4 regions of the Xenorhabdus sp. KJ12.1 genome follow, and region 4 is predicted to be linked to each of the others. Evidence: predicted binding sites of a transcription regulator. Region 4 holds the regulator's gene; each other region holds the start of a gene.
The links. The regulator PurR, encoded in region 4, represses purine synthesis genes. The targets are predictions, from matches to a motif close to CANGCAAACGTTTGCNTG.
Positions count from the first base shown of each region.

Region 1 (3,219 bases), on a different contig from region 4:
TCGAGCAATTCCACTTGATGTAATAACGCCAGCAATTTTTGTCCCTGCTCTGTAGGACGGGGCGGAACAGTACGCACTAAGAGTGGTTGTCCAAATAAATTTTCTAATTGCTTGATGCGCTGGGATACGGCGGATTGAGTAATACAAAGCTTTTGGGCTGCACGTTCGAAGCCGCGTTCGCGGATCACGGCGTCTAACGCCTGTAAGGATCGGTAATCAGGACGTTTCATTGAAAATCAGGCTCTCCGTTTGTCATTAACTCTTCGATTATTCTGGAATGGTATTTATTCTAGAATGATATTGTGTGCCCAAAATATTTTTCGGTCTAGGTAGCACTATGCCATATTTTTTCACAGGGTAAGATAAAATATTGTTTATACTGGCGGCTGGATTTTTCTTGTAATTGATTATAGGCATTGATTGATATGACACAGGATGAACTGAAAAAAGCGGTAGGCTGGGCAGCGCTGGAATATGTTAAACCGGGAACAGTTGTGGGAGTAGGCACCGGTTCAACGGCATCTCATTTTATTGATGCTCTGGGAACAATGAAAGATCAAATCGAAGGTGCGGTATCCAGCTCGGAAGCATCAACTGAGAAATTGAAAAGTCTTGGTATCCCTGTGTTTGACTGTAATGAAGTTGACTCTCTAGACATTTATGTTGACGGAGCTGACGAAATTAATGCTCAAATGCAGATGATTAAAGGTGGTGGTGCGGCACTGACCAGAGAGAAGATCATTGCTGCGGTAGCAAAAAAATTCATTTGTATTATTGATGAATCCAAACAGGTTGACGTGTTGGGTAAATTCCCGTTACCTGTGGAAGTTATTCCAATGGCTCGTTCTTATGTTGCCCGTGAGCTGGTAAAACTCGGAGGAACGCCGGTTTATCGTCAGAATGTTATCACTGATAATGGTAACGTTATTTTAGATGTTCACAATCTTACCATTCTGAATCCTATCGAGTTAGAAAATAAAATTAATGCTATTGCAGGAGTAGTAACGGTAGGCCTGTTTGCGAATCGTGGCGCAAATGTCGTGCTGGTTGGCAGTTCCAACGGAGTGAAAACGATTACAGAGTAACCGCTTGCGAAGGGCAGAATATTCTGCCCTTAAAAAATTTTCTGACTTTTTCAAAAAATAAAATTCAGATATATATATTGTATTATTGATTAAATCTTCCTCAAAATTCTAATTTTACCTTGTAACGAAACCCTTTACTTTGTGTAACAACTTTTTTACTGTTTCTTATGCTGTTTTACAGGCAAACGATTATATTGCTGTTGACGTTTTTTTTGTTATTTTAGTGAAATCTATCGGCATTATGAAAGTTAGTACAACTAGGGCGGGTAAATGGTTAAGGTATCTTTAGAAAAGGAAAAAATTAAGTTTCTGCTGCTGGAAGGTGTTCATCAAAGCACAGTCGACAATCTGCGGGCAGCAGGGTACAGCAATATTGAATATCATAAAGGGGCATTAGAGCCGGAAGAGCTGAAAGAAGCTATCCGTGATGCCAAATTTGTTGGGATCCGTTCCCGTACTCAGTTAACTGAAGAAATTTTTGCGGCGGCGGAAAAACTGGTGGCAGTCGGATGTTTCTGCATCGGTACTAATCAGGTTGATCTGAACGCCGCAGCAAAACGCGGTATTCCCGTATTCAACGCCCCATTCTCTAATACGCGCTCAGTGGCTGAAATGGTATTAGGGCAGCTGTTGCTGCTGTTACGCCGGGTTCCTGAAGCTAATGCAAAGGCTCACAAAGGCATATGGAATAAACAGGCTGCGGGCTGCTATGAAGCACGTGGTAAAAAACTGGGCATTATTGGTTACGGTCATATCGGCTCACAGCTAAGTGTTTTGGCTGAAAGTATCGGCCTGAATGTTTATTTCTATGATTTGGAACACAAACTACCACTGGGCAACGCTCAGCAGGTTCATCACTTATCTGAATTGCTAAATATGAGTGATGTTATCAGTCTGCATGTTCCTGAAACTCATTCAACTAAAAACATGATTGGCGCGGCAGAATTAGAACTGATGAAACCGGGTTCGATTTTGATCAATGCATCACGTGGTACTGTGATCGATATTCCTGCACTGACTGAAGCGTTGGAAATCGGGCATCTTTCTGGTGCTGCGATTGATGTCTTCCCTGAAGAGCCAGCAACAAACAGCGAACCTTTTGTCTCACCGCTAATCAAATTTGACAACGTATTGCTGACACCTCATATCGGTGGTTCTACGCAAGAAGCACAACAGAACATCGGTTATGAAGTTGCAGGTAAACTGGTTAAATATTCTGATAATGGTTCTACATTATCCGCAGTAAACTTTCCGGAAGTTTCATTGCCTCTGCATGCGAAGGATACCAATCGATTATTGCATATCCACGAAAATCGCCCGGGTATCTTAACCAGCATTAACCAGGTTTTCACCGATCAGGAAATCAATATCGAGGCACAATATCTGCGTACTGAAGGCGATATGGGTTATGTTGTTATCGATATTATGACGCAAAATCCGGCTCAGGCGGAATTAGTCCTGCAACAGCTAAAAGCTTTGCCTGGTACTATTCGCTCTCGTATGCTTTACTAACTTAAATGATATAAGGGCTATAATAATAGCCCTTATGCATTGAAATTTAATAATAAATAATTTTCAGCGGTTATACCCAGCGCCATGTTTTTTCTGGAGTGATTATTTCGGGTAAAGGAATATCCCAACTTGCGCTGGGTAATGAGTCAACCAGTTGAAAATTATGTGCTAACCCAATCGGATAAAAGTTTTGCTGTTGCCATTTAGCAAGCGTCCTGTCGTAGAACCCTCCGCCCATCCCTAAGCGCTGCCCGCTACGATCAAAAGCAACGAGCGGAATAAACATAATATCCAGCTCAGAAACAGGTAAAACCTGCCGGATATCCAGTGGTGGTTCTTCTATCCTGAATTGATTCCGGATGAGAGGAGTGTCAGGCTGATAACGAAGAAACAGCAAATGATTCCGACTGAAAGGGTGTAATACTGGCAAATAGACCTGTTTGTTTTGTTGCCAGAGTTGCTGAATCAACGGGCGTGTATCGAGTTCACCGTCAAAAGAGAGATACAAGGCAATTTTTTTTGCTTGCAGGATTTTAGGGTGTTCCATAACCCGTTCAGCTGCCTGTAGGGCGAATCGCAATTGTTGTTCAGGGGAGAGATTTTTACGTAGTTGACGAATGTC
Region 1 covers NZ_CAWNQH010000074.1:21,941-25,159, reverse strand. Annotated here, with positions in the region: gene AACS92_RS13015 (LysR family transcriptional regulator ArgP) at 1-230, opposite strand, end outside; gene rpiA (ribose-5-phosphate isomerase RpiA) at 426-1,085, shown strand; gene serA (phosphoglycerate dehydrogenase) at 1,356-2,597, shown strand; gene AACS92_RS13000 (5-formyltetrahydrofolate cyclo-ligase) at 2,668-3,219, opposite strand, start outside.
Region 1: serA (phosphoglycerate dehydrogenase) is a predicted target of PurR. The motif match lies at 1,264-1,281, and genes of this name have one in related genera.

Region 2 (3,219 bases), on a different contig from region 4:
ATTGCCCGTAGGTGAAGTTCAAACTGACTAATAGAGGCACCATTTTGTGTCCAATGGCCACTGTTATGTACCCGTGGTGCCAGCTCATTGATCAGTAACTCATCACCGACAATAAAACACTCCATCGCCATAACACCGATGTAATTCAGGTGCTCCATAATGCGGGACAACATTTCTTCTGCTTGCTGTTGTAATTGACGATTAGCACTAGTAAAGGCAACACTTGTACGTAGAATTCCTTCCTGATGAAGATTATGGGTCAGCGGATAGAACACTGATTTTCCGTCGGCATTACGCGCCCCCACCAGAGAAACCTCCCCCGAGAAAGGGATCCCTTGTTCTACAATGCATTCACCATAAATTTCAGTGGGTAAATCCGTTTCTTTACCCGGCCGGATACGCCATTGTCCACGACCGTCATAACCACCGACCCGACGTTTTACGATGGTGAAATCACCCAGTTCACTGAAAATTTGCGGCCATTGGCTAGGATCAGATAATAATTTCCACGGTGCTGTTGCCAGCCCAAGCGTGTTTAAAAGCTGTTTCTGTGGCAAGCGATCAGCAAGTAACGGGAAAATATCACGATTAATAAATGCTTTATGATGGGAAAGCTCGCGGGTTAAAGCCGTTTCAGGCCAGCGTTCAATTTCAGCTGTAATAATGCTGCTTTGATAGGGAACAGATTCGGGTTCAGCATCCAACCCAATCGGATAGACGGCTATCCCTAATGGTTCGCCCGCCTGACGTAACATCCTGCCTAATTGGCCATTACCCAATACACAAACAGGCCTCATGCATCCTCCCGGGGATCCGGATTTTCCAGAACATCCTGAGTTTGAGTCTGACGCCAGTTTGCCAGTCGCTGAAATAGAGTCTCATCATGTAATGCCAGAACCTGAGCTGCAAGCAAGGCTGCATTTGCTGCGCCTGCCTTACCGATAGCTAACGTACCCACAGGGATCCCTTTAGGCATTTGGACGATAGAATAAAGGCTATCCACACCACTCAGGGCTGCACTTTGTACCGGAACACCAAACACAGGGACTAATGTCTTGGCCGCCAGCATCCCCGGCAGATGAGCAGCGCCTCCCGCACCGGCAATAATCACCTCAAAACCATTTGCTTTTGCTTGTTCAGCAAAATGAAAAAGTTTATCGGGTGTTCGATGCGCTGAAACAATTTCGACATGAAAAGGAAGATCAAGGGAAGCCAGAATATCAGCTGCGTGTTGCATTGTTGCCCAATCACTTTTTGAACCCATGACAATAGCAATTTTGGCATGATGCTGTATTTCGGTTGTTGCTGCCGTGGAGATAGTTTGTGAGGGATCAGGGCTTGCCGTCATAAATCAGATGCTCCTGTATTGGATGTCCACCAGAACAAAGTTCAAAATAATGTTGTCTTGAAATCCATTATGGATAAGGTGGTGGATAATATCACGCGAATTGCAGAAGGAAAACGTTTGCGTTGGTTGCTTTTTTTATTTTTACAGAAAAAACTCACTATCTTCAAAAAGGAAAAGATACCAATTCAATAGATGTTTCTGTCACTTTGAACATTGATCCTTGATGATGCCAGGCACCCAATACACCACGATGTAATATTTTATCGCCGATGCGGATATCATGGATAGCCGGGCGATGCGTGTGCCCGTGGATCATCCAATCCACTTGATATTTATTAAAATGTTCAATAACTGTTTGTTGATTGACATCCATGATCGACTCAGATTTCTGGCTATTGGCGTACTGGCTGCCTGCCCGCATTCTGGCTGCAATTTTCAGCCGGATAAACAAAGGAAGAAGTAAAAACAGCCGTTGGACCCACGGAGTATGTACCCGCTTACGATATTGCTGATAACCCGTATCATCGGTGCAAAGAGTATCACCGTGCAGGATAAGAATGCGCTTACCGTAGAGTTCCAGAACTTTTTCCTGTGGCAGAAGAATCAGCCCACTCTCTTTGGCAAACCGGGAACTTAATAAAAAATCACGGTTACCATGAATGAAATAACAGGAAACGCCTTTTTGTTTCAGAGAATTAAGTGCTTGTGCGATTTCCGCATGTAAAGGGTTGGGATCATCGTCACCAATCCAGTAATCAAAAAAATCACCGAGGATATACAGGCTTTCCGCATGAATTGCGTCTTCACGTAAAAAACGTAGAAAACCGGCAGTAATTGCCGGTTCCTGCTCACTGAGATGCAAATCAGCAATAAACAGTGTACTCATGTAACGACTAATTATTCGCTGACAGTAACACGTTCAACGATAACATCTTCATGTGGTACATCCTGATGCATACCGCTGCGACCAGTTGAAACACCTTTAATCTTATCAACGACGTCCATGCCTTCTACAACTTCAGCAAATACGCAGTAACCCCAGCCGTCAGGGCGTTCTGAGCGGAAGTTCAGGAAATCATTATCAACAACATTGATAAAGAACTGAGCTGTTGCAGAGTGTGGATCATTGGTACGAGCCATTGCCAGAGTGCCACGGCTGTTTTGCAGACCATTATTAGCTTCGTTCTGGATAGGAGACTTAGTCGTTTTCTGCTTCATACCAGGCTCAAAACCACCACCCTGAATCATGAAGCCATTAATGACACGGTGAAAAATAGTGTTATCGTAGAAGCCTTCGCGGCAGTAATTCAAGAAATTTTCAACAGTTACAGGCGCTTTTTCAGCGAAAGTATTAATCACGATATCGCCGAAATTGGTATGAAAAGTCACCATAATAGAAATCCTAATAATATTTTTGACTGACTCTAATATTCTAGAGTGTGCGAAACAACGGCTTTTATACCATATCTGTGATTTTGAGTCAGTACTCAGCCATTCCACGGGAATAAAGCTGATCACAATGCTTGCAAAGTGCCGCGTATCAGGGTGAAATATCTAATCTGGCTTTTCTATTATAGTTTATTTATCTAGCTGATAAGGAAGCCTAAAATCAGCGGATTTGTCCGCTTTTGTTTTTTTATTACACGTACATCAATTTTTACGGAAAACCCACTGATGCTAAAAATTTTCAATACTCTCAGTCGCCAAAAAGAAGAATTTAAGCCGATCCATGAAGGGAAAGTGGGCATGTACGTGTGTGGCATCACCATTTATGATTTGTGTCACATTGGCCACGGTAGAACATTTGTCGCATTTGACATTATTGCCCGTTATCTGCGTTATTCGGGCTATGAATTAACCTATGTCCGTAA
Region 2 covers NZ_CAWNQH010000073.1:3,229-6,447, reverse strand. Annotated here, with positions in the region: gene purK (5-(carboxyamino)imidazole ribonucleotide synthase) at 1-797, opposite strand, end outside; gene purE (5-(carboxyamino)imidazole ribonucleotide mutase) at 794-1,348, opposite strand; gene lpxH (UDP-2,3-diacylglucosamine diphosphatase) at 1,512-2,234, opposite strand; gene ppiB (peptidylprolyl isomerase B) at 2,246-2,740, opposite strand; gene cysS (cysteine--tRNA ligase) at 3,023-3,219, shown strand, end outside.
Region 2: purE (5-(carboxyamino)imidazole ribonucleotide mutase) is a predicted target of PurR. The motif match lies at 1,455-1,472, and genes of this name have one in related genera.

Region 3 (3,219 bases), on a different contig from region 4:
GATGTTTTTCAGCAATCCTTTATAAGCAACACGGCCTTCGATACCTTCCGGTACTAATTTATCTGCCGCATTATCAGTCTGGAAGTAGCGATCAGAAGAACCTTTGGACATTGCGCCCAGAGAACCCATTCCACGATAGGATTTGAATGAGCGGCCCTGATAGAGTTCAATTTCACCCGGAGATTCTTCTGTACCTGCCAGCATTGAACCCACCATCACACATGCAGCACCTGCGGCAATCGCTTTAGCGATGTCGCCAGAGAAGCGGATACCACCGTCAGCAATAACCGGTATCCCTGTTCCTTCCAGTGCTTCTACTGCATCAGCAATCGCGGTAATTTGTGGTACACCAACACCGGTCACGATACGGGTAGTACAAATAGAACCAGGGCCGATACCGACTTTAACGGCATTCACACCTGCTTCTACCAGCGCTTTAGCGCCTTCACCGGTTGCTACGTTACCACCAATAATTTGCAGATTAGGGTATTTAGCGCGGGTTTCACGGATACGCTGCAAAACACCTTCAGAATGACCGTGGGATGAGTCAATCAGCAACACGTCTACACCAGCAGCGACCAGCGCATCAACACGCTCTTCATTGCCAGCACCGGCACCAACAGCAGCACCTACACGCAGACGACCCTGCTCATCTTTACAAGCGTTTGGCTTACGTTCTGCTTTCTGAAAATCTTTCACTGTGATCATGCCGAGCAGATGGAAGTTATCATCAACAACCAGTGCTTTCTCAACGCGTTTTTCGTGCATTTTCTGCAATACTACATCGCGAGCTTCGCCTTCTTTTACCGTCACCAGACGCTCTTTTGGTGTCATTACTGCGGTAACTGGCAATTCCAAATCTGTAACAAAACGCACATCACGGCCAGTGATGATACCTACCAGCTCGTTAGATTCTGTTACGACAGGATAACCAGCAAAGCCATTACGCGCAGCTAATTCATTAACTTCACGCAATGTTGTTTGTGGCGTTACAGTGACAGGATCGGTGACAACACCACTTTCATGTTTTTTCACGCGGCTGACTTCTTCAGCCTGACGTTCAATAGGCATGTTTTTGTGAATAAAACCAATTCCCCCTTCCTGTGCCAGCGCAATAGCCAGAGAAGATTCCGTCACGGTATCCATTGCTGCTGAGAGCATAGGCACGTTCAGGCGAATAGTAGATGTTAATTGTGTGGACAAATCCGCCGTGTTAGGCAGAACTGTAGAATGGGCAGGAACCAACAGAACGTCGTCAAAAGTTAATGCTTCTTTTTTAATTCGTAACATGAGCAATATCTCACCAAGCTATGGGGCGTCAATAAGGGATAAAATATTGCCGCGGCATTATACAGGCCGTAATCGGTTGCCTCCAGCATTTTCTGAAAAAATTTCTTGATTAGTGGTGGCGAGCAGTTATCATCAGTCAATTAAGTCCTTGTTTTAAAATTTGATCTAGCTCACATGTCACTGCCAACCAACACTGGAATTTTTTCTGTTAGCCGTCTAAATCAGACGGTTCGTCAGCTATTAGAGCTGGAAATGGGTAAAATTTGGCTCAGTGCCGAAATTTCTAACTTCTCCCAGCCTTCGTCCGGTCATTGGTATTTCACGCTGAAAGATGAGCGGGCACAAATCCGGGCGGCGATGTTCCGTAGTTACAATCTGCGGGCAACCTTCCGGCCACAAAACGGTCAGCAGGTATTAGTTAAAGCACAGATCACTCTGTATGAGCCACGGGGTGATTATCAGTTGATTGTGGAAAGTATCCAGCCTGCCGGTGATGGGTTGCTGCAACAACAATTTGAAATTTTAAAACAAAAACTCACCGCTGAAGGGCTATTTGAGCAGATTTATAAAAAATCACTTCCCTCGCCTGCAAAACGACTTGGTGTGATTACTTCAGCCAGTGGTGCTGCGTTACACGATATTCTGAATATTCTGAAACGCCGTGACCCTTCTCTACCCGTTATTGTTTACCCTACCGCAGTTCAGGGAGCAGAAGCACCGCTACAAATCATTCAGGCGATTGAATTAGCTAATATCCGGCAGGAATGTGATGTTCTCATTCTCGGGCGCGGTGGTGGCTCACTGGAAGATTTATGGTGTTTTAATAATGAACAGGTGGCACGGGCGATATTCCACAGCCAAATTCCTGTCGTCAGTGCCGTCGGGCATGAAACTGATGTCACCATTGCAGATTTCGTCGCTGATTTACGTGCACCCACTCCTTCCGCTGCGGCTGAGTTGGTGAGTCGCAATCAACTTGAGCTGCTGAGACAAGTTCAATCCCTGCAACAGCGCCTCGAAATGGCAATGGATTACTTCTTTGCCCAAAAGCAACGTGTTTTTAATGGATTACACCACCGCCTCCAGCAACAAAGCCCTGATTTACGGCTGGCACGTCAACAAAATCGTTTATCTGAATTACGTCAGAAATTAATTGACAGTTTACTACGTCATTTAAAACAGAATTCTGCTGCCAGTGAAAAATTAATTCAGCGTCTGTTACAGCACACTCCTGAGCAGGAGATACGACATTATAGCCAGCATATTCAACGAATTGATTTTCGCTTAAAACAGGCAATTGAACGGCAATTATCCCGCTATAAAGAGAAATTCGCTGTTTCCTGCTCGCGCATGGAAGCTGTCAGCCCACTGGCAACCTTGAGTCGCGGTTATAGTATCAGCGAAACACCGGATGGGAAATTGCTGAAGCAAATTAAGCAGGTAAAAGTGGGCGATTCACTGAAAACACGAGTACAGGATGGCTGGGTTGAGAGCCGGGTGACACAAGTACAGAAAGCCAGTAAGAGAAAAAAATAAATTCACATTATAATTTTTAAATTAATAAGGGGGTTATATTAAAATCCCCTCCCTTATTATATCCCCCCCTATTTTGTCACTTGATGAATGACATCTTTACTCTACACTTAATTATATAAAGAAATTATTTTCATTAAAAATAATCTTGTTAAAAAACACTATTTTTGCGTCCGCTATATTTATTTCCATAACAGCAATATCTTGGTTTTAAATATTTATGATAATAACTCAGTAATATTAAACATAAAATAAAGAGGTTCTTATGAACGACATAACATCTCAAACACTACAAAAAATCAGTAAAGAAGCTTTAGATGATATAAAAAAAACCTTAGATGATTTATCCATTCTAGTTAAAGATATAGTAAAAACGTTGCAAGATGCTAATATTAT
Region 3 covers NZ_CAWNQH010000064.1:66,369-69,587, reverse strand. Annotated here, with positions in the region: gene guaB (IMP dehydrogenase) at 1-1,290, opposite strand, end outside; gene xseA (exodeoxyribonuclease VII large subunit) at 1,465-2,826, shown strand; gene AACS92_RS09130 (hypothetical protein) at 3,089-3,219, shown strand, end outside.
Region 3: guaB (IMP dehydrogenase) is a predicted target of PurR. The motif match lies at 1,356-1,373, and genes of this name have one in related genera.

Region 4 (3,219 bases):
CGGCTGCATCAGAGCTTCACCGTGTGCCTTCTGCTGTCAGTTATACGATAAAGCAACTTGAAGAATGGCTGGCAGTTTCTCTGTTCGAACGCCGTCACCGTGACGTAGAGTTAACTGAAGCAGGAGCTATTTTTGTTAAGGAAGCCCGTTCTGTTATCAAAAAAATGAATCATACCCGGCACCAATGTCAGCAGGTAGCAAACGGATGGCGAGGACAACTCAGTATCGCTGTTGATCAGGTTGTTAAACCAGAACGGACACGTCAGCTTATTCTGGATTTCTATCGTCATTTTCCGGATATTGAGTTATTTATCTATCCCGAAGTTTTTAATGGTGTATGGGATGCGCTGGTGGATGGGCGTGTTGATGTTGCTATTGGAGCAACACGTGCTTCTCCGGTTGGTGAGCGATACAGTTTCAGGGATATGGGTTTTATGCCATGGCTGTGTGTTGCCAGCCCTAAGCATGAGCTGGCGTTCGTAACGGAAAAATTAAATGATGACCAATTGCGGCCTTATGCCAGTTTATGTCTTGAGGATACATCACGAAGCCTGCCTAAACGTGATACATGGGCTTTAGATAATCAGCGGCGGCTGGTTGTTCCTGACTGGGAAGCGGGGTTATCCTGTTTAATGGAGGGATTGTGTGTGGGAATGGTACCTAAACACAGGGCATTACCGCTTATTCGCCAGGGAAAATTGAGTGTGCTTGAGCTTGAGCAGCCGTTACCTGATAGTCCGTGCTGTCTGACATGGTCACAAAAAAGCCATTCACCTGCATTAAGCTGGTTGCTTGAATATCTTGGTGATAACACAACGCTTAATGCTGAATGGCTACAAGAAGACTAACTGTTAGCGACGATAATCAATAAAAGGACCATCGGCAACAGAGCGACGCTCTACAAGACGTGGATGAACCTCGATGGTTTGAGCATCTTCACGTTTATTGATAATCCTATCAAGTAGCGTGGAGAAAGCCATTTGTCCCAGCCGTTCTTTAGGTTGATGAATGGTTGTCAGTGCTGGTGTGAAATAGCGTGCATTACGGATATTGTCATAACCAATGATGGAAATATCCTGAGGAACGCGTAAACCCATTTCATCGGCAGCACAAATAGCTCCCATTGCCATCACATCCCCGCCACAGAACACAGCGGTAGGGCGATGTTTCTGGTTTAAGATCTTACACATTGCCTGATAACCTGATTCAGGCTCAAAATCCCCCTGAACAACCCATTCATCCCGAATAGTGATATTGGCTTCTTTCAATGCCTTGAGAAAACCCTGATGACGTCCACCCCCTGTATTTCTGGCTAATGGGCCGGGAATGGAGGCAATATCACGATGCCCACGTTCAATCAAATACCGGCCAGCTAAATAACCACCGTGGAAGGCATTATCAATAATGGCATCCGTAAAGTCCCCTCTGGATTCCCCCCAATCCATGACAACCATAGGAATATTGCGATAATCCTCCAGCATCCCCAGCAACTGTTGAGGATATTCTGAACACATAACTAATAAACCATCTACACGCTTTTGCGCCAGCATCGCGAGATAAGCTTTTTGTTTGTCGAGGTTGTTATGGGAATTACATAAAATCAATGTATAGCCTTTGCTATAACAACTATTTTCGACAGACTCGATTATTTCAGCAAAATAGGGTGCTTCACTTGAGGTTGCCAATAACCCGATAGATTTTGTGTGGTTGACTTTTAAGCTTCGGGCAACGGCACTGGGAGAATAATTCAGTTCCTTAATGGCAGCCCATACTGCGGCCTTCGTATCTTCGGCGACGAAACGGGTTTTATTAATAACATGGGATACGGTTGTGGTTGAAACACCAGCGCGTTTAGCCACATCTTTAATCGTTGCCATGATAAAAAGGACTCCTGACCTTTTGGTCTAAATTTGTATACCCTTTATCTGGATATAGAACTTTGTTAATCATTTGCCAGTATTATATTTGTATATAGGAAGATAACTGGCAATAATTTAGCGAGAAACCGTGAATTTTGTCTGATCTAGCTCAAAAGTGAAAGCAGTAATCGATGCTATAAAGTATATGTATTAAATATCACAGTGCGATTTTTAATCTTTGAGATAAATAACCACTTAAAATTTATGATGTTGCTGAGTCTTAATTTTCACGATGAGGATGGTTTATGGATACAGATCTGAAATTGGGATTATTGACTGCCTGTAGTGCGTTAGTCATGATTGTTTTTCTGGCGAGTCTCTGTTTGATCGCTTGAGTCCGGAAATAACCTTAAGTCCAGAAATAATATTGTGGTGAAACGCCATCTATTTTTTCAAGGGGAAGTTTTTCACGATTCAGAAAGTATCCATGGATGAAACATGTGTGAAGAACCGGAAAAACTTACCCTTGTATTTAACTGATAGGCTAATTAAGCCAGATTTTCTTCCACAAACTGCCAGTTAACCAGAGCCCAAAAATGCTCCAGATATTGAGGACGTGCATTGCGGTAATCGATGTAATAAGCATGTTCCCAAACATCAACAGTCAGAACAGGCTTATCTTCACCAGTCAGCGGAGTTGCTGCATTGGAAGTATTAACGATAGCCAGGCTACCATCAGTTTTCTTGACCAGCCATGTCCAGCCGGAGCCGAAGTTTTTCAGGGCTGCATCAGTAAATTGCTGTTTGAATTCAGCAAAAGAGCCGAAAGCTTTGTTGATTGCTTCTGCAACTTTGCCGGTAGGTTCACCACCACCGTTTGGTGACAGGCTGTGCCAGTAGAAAGTGTGGTTCCATACTTGCGCAGCATTATTGAAGATACCGCCATCAGAAGTTTTGATGATTTCTTCCAGTGTTTTTCCGGCAAATTCTGTACCTTTAATCAGGTTGTTCAGGTTCACAACATAAGCATTGTGATGTTTGCCGTAATGATATTCCAGAGTTTCTGCTGAGATATGAGGTTCTAAGGCATCTTTAGCATAAGGTAATGCTGGTAATTCAAAAGACATTGCATACTCCTTTTAATATCGGGTTTTTGGCTTTATAAACCATGATTCGTAAAGTATTAATCATGGATAGAGCAAATTTAAGCTTATTATCATGTTGCTATTTTAGTGATTATCTTAACAACTTTTCTGCTAAATAACAGGGAAAAAGATGCGATTTAATGATGAGCTGATGTAGAACTGTTCAGTTTTAATGGATTAAATATTTATAGGGGATGGAAATCTCAGCGATTACA
Region 4 covers NZ_CAWNQH010000001.1:94,057-97,275, reverse strand. Annotated here, with positions in the region: gene punR (DNA-binding transcriptional activator PunR) at 1-848, shown strand, start outside; gene purR (HTH-type transcriptional repressor PurR) at 852-1,877, opposite strand; gene sodB (superoxide dismutase [Fe]) at 2,408-2,986, opposite strand.